DNA from 3 places in the Agrobacterium sp. genome. Region 1 is predicted to be linked to each of the others. Evidence: predicted binding sites of a transcription regulator. Region 1 holds the regulator's gene; each other region holds the start of a gene.

The links. The regulator PhoB, encoded in region 1, activates phosphate uptake and scavenging genes when phosphate is short. The targets are predictions, from matches to a motif close to TGTCATNNANCTGTCAT.
Region 2: AC5I5B_RS08240 (UDP-2,3-diacylglucosamine diphosphatase) is a predicted target of PhoB. The motif match lies at 1,838-1,854, and genes of this name have one in related genera.
Region 3: AC5I5B_RS17175 (bifunctional 2',3'-cyclic-nucleotide 2'-phosphodiesterase/3'-nucleotidase) is a predicted target of PhoB. The motif match lies at 2,355-2,371, and genes of this name have one in related genera.

What each region holds. Positions count from the first base shown of each region.
Region 1 covers NZ_JCABZP010000014.1:368,050-372,737, forward strand. Annotated here, with positions in the region: gene pstB (phosphate ABC transporter ATP-binding protein PstB) at 1-681, shown strand, start outside; gene phoU (phosphate signaling complex protein PhoU) at 778-1,503, shown strand; gene phoB (phosphate regulon transcriptional regulator PhoB) at 1,534-2,217, shown strand; gene AC5I5B_RS13525 (GcrA family cell cycle regulator) at 2,532-3,065, opposite strand; gene AC5I5B_RS13530 (aspartate aminotransferase family protein) at 3,497-4,688, shown strand, end outside.
Region 2 covers NZ_JCABZP010000010.1:336,085-340,772, forward strand. Annotated here, with positions in the region: gene dgcA (N-acetyl-D-Glu racemase DgcA) at 1-430, shown strand, start outside; gene AC5I5B_RS08240 (UDP-2,3-diacylglucosamine diphosphatase) at 944-1,783, opposite strand; gene AC5I5B_RS08245 (NADP-dependent malic enzyme) at 2,012-4,327, shown strand; gene AC5I5B_RS08250 (DUF2865 domain-containing protein) at 4,464-4,688, shown strand, end outside.
Region 3 covers NZ_JCABZP010000014.1:1,108,491-1,113,178, forward strand. Annotated here, with positions in the region: gene AC5I5B_RS17170 (LysR family transcriptional regulator) at 1-242, shown strand, start outside; gene AC5I5B_RS17175 (bifunctional 2',3'-cyclic-nucleotide 2'-phosphodiesterase/3'-nucleotidase) at 287-2,275, opposite strand; gene AC5I5B_RS17180 (PilZ domain-containing protein) at 2,491-2,826, opposite strand; gene AC5I5B_RS17185 (DUF1203 domain-containing protein) at 2,925-3,392, opposite strand; gene AC5I5B_RS17190 (DUF4344 domain-containing metallopeptidase) at 3,556-4,440, shown strand; gene sseA (3-mercaptopyruvate sulfurtransferase) at 4,500-4,688, opposite strand, start outside.

The DNA of each region.
Region 1 (4,688 bases):
GTTCGGGAAAATACGGTGACCGCGCTTATCGGCCCGTCCGGCTGCGGTAAATCCACCTTCCTGCGCACCCTGAACCGTATGAACGACACGATCGACGGTTGCCGGGTCACCGGCAAGATCACGCTCGATACCGACGATATCTACGATCAGGCGATCGACGTCGTGGAATTGCGCGCCCGCGTCGGCATGGTGTTCCAGAAGCCGAACCCCTTCCCGAAGTCGATCTACGAGAACATCGCCTATGGCCCGCGTATCCACGGCCTTGCCCGCAACAAGGCGGATATGGACCAGATCGTCGAGCACAGCCTGCAGAAGGCGGGTCTCTGGAACGAAGTGAAGGATCGCCTGCTGGAGTCCGGCACCGGCCTTTCCGGCGGTCAGCAGCAGCGCCTGTGCATCGCGCGCGCGGTTGCCGTCAGCCCGGAAGTGATCCTGATGGACGAGCCCTGCTCGGCGCTGGACCCGATCGCGACCGCAAAGGTCGAGGAATTGATCCACGAGCTGCGTACCAATTACACGATCGTCATCGTCACGCACTCCATGCAGCAGGCGGCGCGTGTTTCCCAGCGCACTGCCATGTTCCACCTTGGTCATCTTGTCGAAGAAAACGAAACCGACAAGATGTTCACCAATCCGGACGACCAGCGCACGCAGGACTACATCATGGGCCGCTTCGGCTGATCCCGGCCGGCGCTTTATCGAAACCGAACAAGACTGGTGCCTCTGCCGTGCCCGCTTCCGGGTACGCGCATGCAGGCCAAGCCGGAGGACTAGACCATGACACAGACAACGACCCATTCGCATATCCTGTCGGCCTATGACGACGAACTGAAATTCCTGACGCGCCGCATCGCCGAAATGGGCGGTCTCGCGGAACAGATGTGCGCCGATGCCGTGCGTGCGCTCGTCAATTCCGACGCCGCGCTCGCTCAGAAGGTCATTTCCGATGACGCGATCCTCGATCATTCCGAGCGCGAGATCGGCGACAAGGCCATCGTCACCATCGCCAGACGCCAGCCGATGGCGGCCGACCTTCGCGAGATCATCGGCACGCTGCGTATTGCCGGCGACCTTGAACGCGTTGGCGACCTTGGCAAGAACACTGCCAAGCGTGTGATCGCGGTTGCCGGAACCGGTGTACCGCGCAAGCTCGCCCGCGGCATAGAGCACCTGTCGGAGCTTGCGCTGGTGCAGCTCAAGGAAGTCCTCGACGTCTATTCCACGCGTTCCGCCGAGAAGGCCAATGCCATCCGCGAGCGCGATGAGGAAATCGACGCCATGTATACGTCGCTCTTCCGTGAGCTTCTGACCTACATGATGGAAGATCCGCGCAACATCACCACCTGCACGCATCTTCTGTTCTGCGCCAAGAACATCGAGCGTATCGGCGACCACGCCACCAATATCGCCGAGACGATCTATTACATGACCACCGGCAGCCAGCCGGAAGGTGAGCGTCCGAAGGACGACAGTTCCAACACGCTCGGTTCGGTGACCGAGTAACAGACGAGCAGCGGCTTGCGGAGTTAGCATATGGTGCCCAAGATTGCAGTTGTGGAAGACGAGGAAGCGCTGAGCGTCCTCCTTCGTTACAATCTCGAGGCTGAGGGATATGACGTCGACACGATACCCCGTGGAGACGAAGCAGAAATCAGGCTGCAGGAACGTATTCCGGACCTTCTTATCCTGGATTGGATGCTTCCCGGCGTTTCCGGTATAGAACTGTGCCGTCGGCTCAGAATGCGGCCGGAAACAGAACGCCTGCCCATCATCATGCTGACGGCGCGCGGCGAAGAAAGCGAACGGGTTCGCGGCCTTGCCACCGGCGCCGACGACTATGTCGTCAAGCCGTTTTCGACGCCAGAACTCATGGCCCGGGTCAAGGCCATGCTGCGCCGGGCCCGTCCCGAGGTTCTCTCCTCGGTGCTGAAATGCGGTGATATCGAGCTGGATCGCGAGACCCATCGCGTTCACCGCAAGAGCCGCGAAGTGCGCCTCGGCCCGACGGAGTTCCGCCTGCTGGAATTCCTGATGACCTCTCCAGGCCGGGTTTTCTCCCGCTCGCAATTGCTGGATGGCGTGTGGGGTCACGATATCTATGTGGATGAGCGCACCGTCGACGTGCATGTCGGACGCCTGCGCAAAGCGCTCAATTTTTCGCATATGCAGGATGTCATCCGTACCGTGCGCGGCGCCGGATATTCGATGGAAGCCTGAGCAAGACTCGACCGACGAGTTACACTCGGGGCAACATCCCGCCAAAAACCGAAAGGCCCGAAACCGGAATGGTGTCGGGCCTTTCGGTTTTTGGACGTCCCCAAACACGACGGCTTCATCCTTCTTGATGGGATGACGGACAATTGGCTGAAATCCCGCCCGCTCAATCGGGATTGTGGGTCGGGTTCGACAGCGATGGGGGATAGGGTTCGGCGCTTCGCTGGTGAGTTGACCCCGGAACCGCCTGAACTTTGTCATAAAAAAACGGGCCCGAAGGCCCGTAGTTTTTGAGTGTCGAATGCGTGCCGCAACACTCAAGCCTTGCGGCGCTCGCTTACCGGCTGATAGGCGAGTTTCGCATGGAACTTGCAATAGGGCGAAGATTCCAGCGCTTCACAACCGCAGAAATGGAAATCATCCTTCAGCGGATCGCCGACCGGCCACTTGCAGGTGCGCTCCGTCAGTTCCGTCAGCGTCAGGCGACGGGAAATCGGCGAGACCACGTTTTTGGAAGGAACGTAATCAAGAACCTGTGCGGTCTCGATGTCGATCTCCTCATTCAGCGCGGTTGCCGCGTTGGAACGGGTGAGGATCCGCGCCGGCGCCGCATTGACGCGGCCTGCAAAGGTCGTCGCGCGTGGGGCAGGTGCAGCGGTGCGCTTGGGCGCAGAGCGCGCCGAAGTGACCGGGCCGCCAGCCTTGACGCGTCCCGGCAGATTGAGGCGATGGACCTTGCCGATCACGGCATTACGGCTGACGCCGCCGAGCTGCGCTGCAATCTGGCTGGCGCTAAGGCCCTCGGACCATAATTTCTTGAGTTTCTCGACTCGTTCGTCTGTCCAGTTCATGCCGCTTCTCCGCTCGTCGCGTATAATGTCGGCAGAATCCTTCTCCGTCTCGCGGGCGTGCCGCGAGCGTGGTTTCTGCCGGATTTTTGGTGACTAGTTCCGCCGCAATGCAGTCTAGTAATTAGCGATTAACCTAGTGCCACGCAGACTCCGTGGCAAGAGTCACGGGAATCATCTCGAATCGATTTTCCGGTTTTCCCCAACTTGCTGGCGAGTTGAGTCTGAAAGGCAACACCTTGGGCCTCGCAGGCCGCCACCTACTAGGGCTTGAGAAGCCCGGGAAATACGGACTTTTGTTGACATCGGCAGGCGAAGTGACAATAGTGCCCCTGCCGCCGCGAGGCGGCATTTTTGATTTTCAGGCGAGGGATAACCCTCAGAGCCTATTGACAACCGTCTGACAGCGCATCCGCGCAAGGAGTGATACAGCCATGGCCGAAGCCGCCGCGCCATTGTTCGATACGTTTGCAAGAGCCCCCCTGCGCTTCGAGCGAGGCGAGGGCGTCTGGCTGTTCACGGAGAGCGGCGAACGATATCTGGATTTTGCGGCCGGCGTAGCGGTCAATTCGCTGGGCCACGCCCATCCGCACCTCGTGGAAGCGATCAAGACCCAGGCCGAGAAGGTCTGGCACGTCTCGAACCTTTATGAAGTGCCGGGCCAGGAAAAGCTCGCCAAGCGCCTGACGGAAGCGACCTTCGCAGACAAGGTCTTCTTCACCAATTCCGGTGCGGAAGCGCTGGAATGCGCGATCAAGACCGCGCGCCGTTATCATTATTCCAAGGGGCATCCGGAAAAGTTCCGGATCATCACCTTCGAAGGCGCCTTTCATGGGCGTACGCTGGCGACGATCGCCGCCGGCGGCCAGCAGAAATATCTCGAAGGTTTCGGTCCCAAGGTCGAAGGTTTCGACCAGGTGCCCTTCGGTGACGTTGATGCGCTGAAAGCCGCCATCACGGCCGAGACGGCTGCACTTCTGATCGAGCCCATTCAGGGCGAGGGCGGCATCCGTGCGCCCAGCAAGGAATTCCTGCAGCTGCTGCGGTCGCTCTGCGATGAGCATGGCATGCTGCTGATTTTCGATGAGGTCCAGACCGGCGTCGGCCGCACGGGCAAGCTGTTTGCCTATGAGCAGACGGGTGTCGCGCCCGATATCATGGCGGTGGCCAAGGGTATCGGCGGCGGTTTCCCGCTCGGCGCATGCCTTGCGACGGCGGATGCCGCTTCCGGCATGACGGCGGGCGTGCACGGCACCACCTATGGCGGCAACCCGCTGGCCATGGCTGTGGGCAATGCCGTGCTCGATGTCGTCCTCTCCGAGGGCTTTCTGGAGAAGGTCCGTGATGTCGCGCTGGTCTTCCGCCAGGGCCTTGCTTCGCTGAAGGATCGTTATCCTGATGTCATCGAGGAAATTCGCGGCGAAGGCCTGCTTCTCGGCATCAAGGCGAAGGTCCCGTCGGGCGAACTGCTGCAGGCCATGCGCGGCGAGCATCTGCTCGGCGTGCCCGCGGGCGACAACGTCATCCGTCTCCTGCCGCCGCTCGTTACCACGGCGGAAGAAGCCCGTGAGGGGCTGGCACGCGTGGAAGCGGCCGCCGCTTCCCTGACAGCGAAACAGGCAAAAA
Region 2 (4,688 bases), on a different contig from region 1:
CGAATATTATCTGAGACTTGCGGCGGAACTGAAGATATCGCTGATCGAGCAGCCGCTGCCCGCCGGCAAGGACGCCATTCTCTCCCGTATCGACCATCCGGTGCTGATCTGCGCCGATGAAAGCGTGCATTCCACCAAGGACCTCGCCGACCTGCGCGACCGCTACGACGCGATCAACATCAAGCTCGACAAGACCGGCGGGTTGACGGAAGCGCTTGTCATGAAGGCGGAAGCGGAACGGCTCGGTTTCACCATCATGGTCGGCTGCATGCTCGGCACCTCGCTCGGCATGGCCCCCGCCATACTCGCCGCCCAGGGAGCAGCCTTTTCCGATCTCGACGGGCCGCTGCTGCTGGCCGAGGATCGCGAGCCGGGGCTGGTTTATGAGGGTTCACTGGTTTATCCGGCGCGGCCGGAATTGTGGGGGTAAGCCCTAGATATTGAAGGCAGAGAAACAAGATAAAGGCACGACCTCACCGCTTGTTTGTTCTCCCCGCCGGGGAGAAGACGGCCCGAAGGATCAGATGGGTGGCAAGCTCTCCTGATATCTCTACCCTCGCCCCCTCATCCCGTTGCCGCGACCTTCTTCCCCTAGGGGAGAAGAAACAAGCGGCACGCGCTCTCCTCACATGAAAGAGCTGGGGCATGTCTCGACAGGGTCACTGATTTATCCGGCCTACCAGGAATTTGGGGCGCCGCCCTCGCGCGGGCTAAGAATGACGCGATGCGCGCCGTAATTCCATCCGCGCTCGCTTTCACGAAAGCAACCGGCGAATCTAAACCTCCGTCGTCATCCTCGGGTCAAGCCCGAGGATGAAGAAAACAAGCTATTCGGAGTATGTAGGCAACATCGGCGAGATCACGCCATCGCCTTAGCCCGCATCACCCAGCCAGCGCATCCCCAACGAAACGCGCCGTCGCGGCAAAGGTTGGCATGTCCCAATCAGGCCGCGTGTTTCCCGATCAGCCCCGGAATATCCACCGGCTCCATCTCATCCGATGCCTGTTCGACGATAACGTCGCTTGTCTGCATCCAGGTGATCAACTCGAAGCTGCCATCGGCATTTTCGGCAATCGCCGTGCAGCTTTCCACCCAGTCGCCGGTGTTGATGTAACGAATGCCGTCCATGTCTTCCATGACAGCATGGTGAATGTGTCCACAGATGACGCCGTCGACATTGTTGCGGCGCGCCTCGTCAGCCACCACGCGCTGGAATTCGCCGATGAAGTTGACGGCGTGCTTGACCTGCAGCTTGGCCCAGGCCGAGAACGACCAGTAAGGCAGGCCGATGCGGCGGCGCACGGCGGCGATGACGATGTTGAGCGCGATCGCAGCGTCATAGGCCCAGTCGCCGAGATAGGCGAGCAGGCGGGCGTTGCGCACCACCACGTCGAACTCGTCGCCATGGATGATGAGATATTTCTTGCCGTCGGCCGCCTCGTGGATCATGCGCTCGGCCACTTCGATGCCGCCGAAATGCATGCCCGGAAATTCCCGCAGGAATTCATCGTGATTGCCGGGAATATAGACGATGCGGGTTCCCTTGCGGGCCTTGCGCAGAAGCTTCTGCACCACGTCGTTGCAGCCCTGCGGCCAGTACCAGCTGCGGCGCAGGCGCCAGCCGTCGACGATGTCGCCGACGAGGATGATCGTCTCGGCCTCGTGATATTTCAGGAAGTCGAGCAGATAGTCCGTCTTGGCCGCCTTGGAGCCGAGATGAACATCCGAAATGAAAAGCGTTCTGAACTGTCTGGTTTCGATTTGACCGGCCACGGATTTCATCCCCCTGTTCGGTTGCGTCCCTGCGGCTTTCTTACCTCTCAGAACCAGACTCGTGTTGCAGCAACATGACAAACGCCGGTTTTTATAGGGAATATGACGAAGACCTTCACGAAAACGCGAATAAGCCATGGCCGCATTTGCATAAGGGGGCGGTAAATAACGGCTGTACCATGGGAAAGTTTGTTGTATTCAGGGGGCCGGAATTGAACCAGACATGACGGTGGAAGAATGACCTCTCACGATAAGAACAACACGCCCGCCAACACGGCAAAGGCCGACATCGAGGAACAGGCGCTCTTTTTCCACCGCTACCCGCGCCCCGGCAAGCTGGAAATCCAGGCCACCAAGCCGCTCGGCAACCAGCGCGATCTGGCGCTTGCCTATTCACCCGGCGTCGCCGCCCCCTGCCTCGCCATCCATGAAAATCCGGAAATGGCAGCGGAATATACCGCCCGCGCCAACCTCGTCGCGGTCATTTCCAACGGCACGGCGGTTCTCGGACTTGGCAATATCGGCCCGCTCGCCTCCAAGCCCGTGATGGAAGGCAAGGCCGTTCTCTTCAAGAAATTCGCCGGTATCGACGTCTTCGACATCGAAATCGATGCGCCCGGCATCAACGACATGGTTTCCACCATCGCAGCGCTGGAGCCCACCTTCGGCGGCATCAACCTTGAAGACATCAAGGCGCCGGAATGTTTCGAGGTGGAACGCCAGCTGCGCGAAAAAATGAATATCCCGGTTTTCCATGATGACCAGCATGGCACCGCGATCATCGTCGCCGCCGCTGTCACCAACGCTCTGGAACTGGCCGGAAAGTCGCTCTCAAGCGTCAAGATCGTCGCGTCAGGCGCGGGTGCTGCGGCGCTTGCCTGCCTCAACCTGCTGGTCGCCATGGGCGCGAAGAAGGAAAACATCTGGGTCCACGACATCGAAGGCCTCGTTTACGATGGCCGCAACGAGCTGATGGACGAGTGGAAGGAAGTTTACGCCCAGAAGACCGACAAGCGTGTGCTGGCCGAAACCATCGACGGCGCCGACGTCTTCCTCGGCCTTTCGGCCGCCGGTGTTCTGAAGCCGGAACTGCTGGAGCGCATGGCGGAAAACCCGCTGATCCTGGCGCTTGCCAACCCCAATCCGGAAATCATGCCGGAAGCGGCGCGTGCGGCCCGCCCGGATGCGATGATCTGCACCGGCCGTTCGGACTTCCCGAACCAGGTCAACAACGTATTGTGCTTCCCCTATATCTTCCGCGGCGCGCTGGATTGCGGCGCAACCACGATCAACGAGGAAATGAAGATGGCCGCCGTGCAGGCCATCGCCGAGCTTGCGCGTGAGGAAGTCTCGGAAGTCGCGGCAAAAGCCTATAGCGGTGAAACACCGGTCTTCGGCCCGAACTATCTCATTCCCTCGCCTTTCGATCCGCGCCTCATCCTGCGCATCGCACCGGCTGTCGCCCGTGCAGCGGCCGCGAGCGGCGTCGCCGCCCGGCCGATCACCGATTTCGAAGCCTATTTCGACCAGCTGAACCGTTTCGTCTGGCGCTCCGGCTTCATCATGAAGCCGGTCTTCAATGCCGCGAAAGCCGCCGAAAAGAAGCGCATCATCTTTGCCGAAGGCGAAGACGAGCGCGTGCTGCGCGCCGCCCAGGTGCTCTTGGAAGAAGGCACCGGCATCCCGATCCTCATCGGCCGCCCGCAGATCATCGAGACGCGCCTGAAGCGCTTCGGCCTGCGCATCCGTCCGCATACGGATTTTGCCGTGGTCAACCCGGAAGACGATCCGCGTTACCGCGATTATGTCGATGATTATTTCGCCCTTGTCGGCCGCGCCGGCATCAACCCGGAAGCGGCGCGTACCATCGTGCGTACCAACACGACCGTCATCGGCGCGCTTTCGGTGAAGCGTGGCGAGGCGGATGCGCTGATCTGCGGTCTCGAAGGCCGTTATGACCGGCACCTGCGCGACGTGAACCAGATCATCGGCAAGCAGGAAGGCGTGCGTTCCTTTGCGGGTCTCAGCCTGCTCATCACCCAGCAGGGTGCGCTGTTCCTCACCGACACCTTCGTCAACAACGACCCGACGTCAGAGGAAGTGGCTGAGATGGCCATTCTCGCGGCCAAGGAAATCCGCCGTTTCGGCATCACGCCGAAGATCGCACTCGCCAGCCATTCCAATTTCGGCTCGCGCGATTCCGAAAGCGCCCGCAAGATGCGCCGCGCCCTGAAGATCGTGCAGGCGGCAGCACCGGAACTGGAAGTGGACGGCGAAATGCAGGGCGGCTCCGCACTTTCGGAAGCGCTGCGCAAGCGCGCGATGCCGAACAGCGTGCTGACGGGCGAGGCGAACCTTCTGGTCTTCCCGAACCTCGATGCCGCCAACATCACGCTCGGCGTCACCCGCACGCTGACGGAAGGCCTGCATGTCGGCCCGATCCTGCTCGGCAGCGCCCTGCCCGCCCATATCCTGTCGCCCAGCGTCACCTCGCGCGGCGTCGTCAACATGGCGGCGTTTGCCGTGGTGCAGGCCTCGCATCCTTCGGTGTGATAGAGGCCGCATTAACGCAATTTTGAACAAGCTGTTGCCGCATTGCGGCAACAGCTTATGTTATCTTCCTGAAACACGGATTTCGTGAAGTATAACGCCCCTGCCACCGGTCGGGGACATCGAACGGATCGCACAATTGACCCGGCGCAGCCGCATCATCGGCCTCCTGCTTCCCCTTGTTTTCATTGCTCCGGCCACCGCTTTCGCGGATCAGGTCTGCGATACGCTTTATGCGCAGTTGCGTGAGCCGCCACGCGTCATCGGCAATACGGCCGAGGTGCGGCGTTACGCCAATGCGCTCGCCCGCCAGAACATCGTCATTCGCAAGATCAGGAACGACCTGCGCGGCTATGGCTGCTCG
Region 3 (4,688 bases), 740 kb from region 1:
CCGCATCGATCGTGCGCAATGATCTGACCAATGGCAGCCTGAAAGCGCTTGAGCTGGAGGCCTATGAGCAGGGCGAATATCCGCTCTTTGCGCTGCGGCGGGTGGATTCACCGGCAGGCCCCGCAGGCCAGTGGCTTGCCGAAGCATTTCAGCAGCGCCTGTCTGCCTGCCCGAACCACAAGGATTTCAACGGGATGCTTGCGGCCAGCAAGCAGAGGACCATTGCTGTCGCCGCTGAGTGACAGTCTCGCCCTCCCGGCCGGTTTCAGCCGGGAGGGCGAAGCTTTTAGAGAACCAGACGGAACTTCGCGAAACCTTCCGCGCCGTCACCGGCATCCTCGATTTTCGCGCCCTTGATCTCAGCCGCATAGTGACGGCCCTTGGGGCCGGTCTCGAAGATCGCCGTGGTATTGGCGACAGGCGCGAAGGACCAGTTGGCATCCGCAGACGGGTTGATGGTGCCCTGATCGATGATATAGCGCACGATCACGTCGCGGTTGGTATCGGGCGCCACGAAGATCACCTTGTCGCCGGCGATATCGGGGAATTTGCCGCCGCCGCTTGCCCGGTAATTATTGGTGGCGACCACGAATTTCTGCTCGGGATCGATCGGCTTGCCTTCAAATTGCAGGTTGACGATGCGGTTGCTATCAGGGTTGACGGCCTTGCCGTCCTTGTCGAATTTCGCCGGTTTGGAAATGTCGATCTGATAGGTCACACCGTCGATGACATCGAAATTATAGGACGGGAAATCCGCGTTCAGCAGCGGCGCATCCTTTGCGCCGGCCTCAACCGTGTTGAACATGCCGGCCGACATTTCCAGCCAGTTCTTCACCTGCGCGCCGTTGATCAGCACCGCCTGCACCGTGTTGGGGTAGAGATAGAGATCGGCGACGTTCTTGATGGCGATGTCACCGGCGGGGACATCGGTGTAATAATCCGCGCCGCCGCGGCCGCCCGACTTGAAGGGTGCTGCTGCCGAAAGCACGGGCAGATCCTTGTATTGTCCTTCCTTCAGCATGTCCTTGATATACCAGGTCTGGGCATTGGAAACGATCTGCACGGATGGATCGTCCGCTACCAGTGCGAAATAGGAATAGAGCGGCGCGGAGGTTTTACCGACCGGACGGCGCACATAGGCAAGTGCCGCCTCATGATCGGCTTTGGCGGCGGCGAGGACTTCCGCTTTATCCGTGAAATCGGCGACGACCTTGCGGTTTTCGTCACGGTGATAGATCGGCCGGGCTTCGGAGGTGAAGTCTACGATCTTCCAGCTTTTGCCGTCCTTTTCAAGCAGCAGGTCGATGAGGCCCATATGCGAGCCCCAGAAACCGGCCATCACCGCCGGCTTGCCCATCAGCGTGCCCTTGACCGCATCCGCACCCTCAATGCCGTCCCAGGTCTTCGGACCGGGGAAAACGAGATGCTGGTGGCCGGTGAAGATGGCGTCGACGCCTTCGACGGCAGCCAGATAAAGCGAGGCGTTTTCCATGCGCTCCGTCTGGCCCTTGCCGTCGATGCCGGAATGGGAAAGGGCGATGATGATATCAGCGCCTTCTTCCTTCATGACAGGCACCCAGGCTTTCGCAGCCTCGACGATGTCACGCGTCTGCGCCTTGCCCTCGAGGTTCTTGGAATCCCACATCATGATCTGCGGCGGCACGAAGCCGATGATGCCGACCTTGACCGGGCTCGTCACGCCGCCGCCGTCGCGGATCTGTTTTTCCAGAACGACATAGGGCTTGAAGAACAGCTCGTCGTTTTTCGGATCGGAAGCAAGCTGGCCCTTGGTGAGGTTGGCGCAGACGTAAGGGAAACCCGCGCCGGCCAGCGTGTTCGACATATAGTCGAGGCCGTAATTGAATTCGTGGTTGCCGAGCGTGCCGCAATCATAGCCCAGCACATTCATGGCATTGATCACGGGGTGCTTGTCGCCGGCCTTCATACCGCGCTCATAGGCGATATAGTCGCCGAGCGGATTGCCCTGCAGGAAGTCGCCATTGTCCACCAGCATCGAGTTACCAGCTTCGGCGCGGATGGTGTCGATGATCGAGGCGGTGCGGGCGAGCCCCATCGTGTCGTTCGGCTTGTCGGCGTAATAATCATAGGGAAAGACATGAACATGGATGTCAGTCGTTTCCATGATGCGCAGATGCGCCTGGTTGGTCGCTGCGCGCGCAGCAAAAGGGTGCAGCAGCACCAGCGCCGAGGAGGCCGCGATGCCGCCCAGAAGCGAACGTCGGGTGATGGGGTGGAGAGCGAGAAGCGACGACATGGGAACTCCTTCGAATGAAGCTTGCTCTGTCATGAAAAACGACAGGGTAGAAGCAATCGCAGAGGAGTCCATCACCAAAATGACAGGCCCGTGACGGATGGGCCTGTTTTCAACCGTTTGATAAATTTTTTGTCACGGCAGCGCGGCACGGGTGTCGCCGTACCGGAGAATACGCATCGTCCGCCCTGCGCATTCCTCTTCGTTGGACCAGCGGATTAGCGGGCGAGGGTCGGTTTCACGTCTTCATGGAAGAAGCGGAAATAGGAGGAGAGCTGCGCCAGTGTGTTGGTGGAAAGCTTGAGCTGCAGGCCGAGGCGGTTCATGTGCTGCCACTGCACGACGCCTTCGATGAAGCCCAGATCTTCACTCTGCACCTTGACCCGGCTGCCCTTGGCGGCGGCGAAAGGGCCGTCCAGTTCGAGCGCCATCCCCGTCGCCGAAAGATCGACCACGCGTCCCCTGGTCGACTGGCTGAAATAATGCACGGTCGCAAAAATTCTGGTTTTGCTGCGGGGCGCAGTCCGGGTCGCCATATTGAGGTTATTTGTCATGTTGCTGCTCAAATCAATTGTTTCCGATACCATGCATCATGGCGCAAAAAGCTTGAGAGCCGTTTAGTTCTTCTCTTAAAATTGCAGGTAATTGCCGATTATGCTGTGTCGATACGGCACTGATAGCAATTATTACGGGCGGATCGCACATGGACATAAGCGACATCCGCGCGCTCCAGAAGGCGCAGTGCGCGCGACACGATCTCGCCCGTCGCCGTCACCGCGCCGGTGCCGTAGACGATGCGGTCATCGGCTCCATAACCCCGCACGATGTAATCCGGGCTGTCCAGCATCGGCGGGACAGCCTGTGTCTGGGGATAGCGCTCACAGGCCTCGGCATGCAGAAAAACCGGTCCCGTTTCCGCATAAGGCTGTAGCGAGGGGAAAGGCCGGTAGGCGAGGATCAGCATCCCGTCGCCTTCGCCGATCTGGCGAAGGCAGTGGCGGCAGGGCATGCCGCCTGGAGAAACGGCTTTTTCCGGCGGATTGCCATAGGCGTCGGCGGCTCCCGCCCGGAAGGCCTCGGCTTCCTTAGCCGGCATTGCGGTAAAAACGAGATCGGTCATGTCGGGGCCTCCTGGGTTGGGATCGGCGTTGCTTCTTTGCAGCTATGGTCCCGAAACGGATCACTATCCACCCGATTCTTGACAGGCGATGCAACCAGCCCATTGCGTGACTCGTTAGCTTCGGGAATCAGTGACGCTCCTCGTTCCCGGAAGGTCTGATTTTATGTTCCGTCGTTTTCTGGCCGCCGTTCCGCTGGCTTTCGTATCGTTGACGGCTCCGATGCAGGCCGAGGCGCAGGTCGCCTCCGGTCTCGACGGCCTGTCCGACGATCAGCTTCAGCAGGCGGTCAATTTCGTTATCGGCAACGCGATCTTCTCGCTTTATCACGAAGGCGCACGCATGCTGATCTCGGATTTCGGGACAGCGGACACGGCAAGTGTTCAGGCCCCGGCCGATCAGCTGGCCGGCACGCTCATCCTTCAGGCCAATGAGGAATGGCTCGACACCGCGCTCGTCAACGCCACCGACAGCTGGTATCTCGCACGTGAGACGGAGACCCTGCCGGAGCACGAGGCTCCGGTCTTTTCCGCGCTGGTGCCCGACAGGAGCCGCGACCGCAACATGGCCTGCCTGATGGTCGGTCGCGACAAGGATGGTTATGGCGATCTGGCTGCCATGATGGGGCTCAACAATGCCGAGTTCGACAAATGCGCCGCCGCCTATCCCGGCGTTGCGTCGGCCTGGGAGAATTTTCTGAGCACCCACCGCAGCCAGACGCCATCCAGATTTGCCGTCAGCTATGTGCCGCCGCGTGATCCAGAACTTGAGCCCTATGCCATCATGGTCAAGGAATCGAAGATTCTCGATCTCATCAGCCGCAGCTTTGGCGGCTATGGCCTGAAGGGAGACGTCAAGCTGACGGCCAGGTCCTGCGGCCGCCCCGATGTCTACTGGTCAGCCGAAAAGCGCGAAATCACCTATTGCTACGAGCTTGGTAAATTCCAGGCGGAGCTGATTGCCGATCATCTGCTGAACACGGTCACGGAAGACAAGGGGGCCGCCGGCGGCCATATTCCGACGGCGGTCAATCTCGAACGGGAAATCTGAGGTAGATTGCCGGACGCTGGTGATCTGGCCTCCTGAACGGGGAGGAGGCCAGCCACCCCTCAATTGCGCATCGAGATTTCCAGAAGTTCCGTATCGGCGAGCGGCTCCACCCAGGCTTCATAGGTGCCGACGGGCGAAAAGCCCATCATCTGGTAAAGCTGCAACGCGCGCGGATGGTCGAGCGTATTGGTGGTCACCGTCACCCGCTGCGGATTGTCTTGCCAGGCGGCATAAAGCGCCTGCAGGAG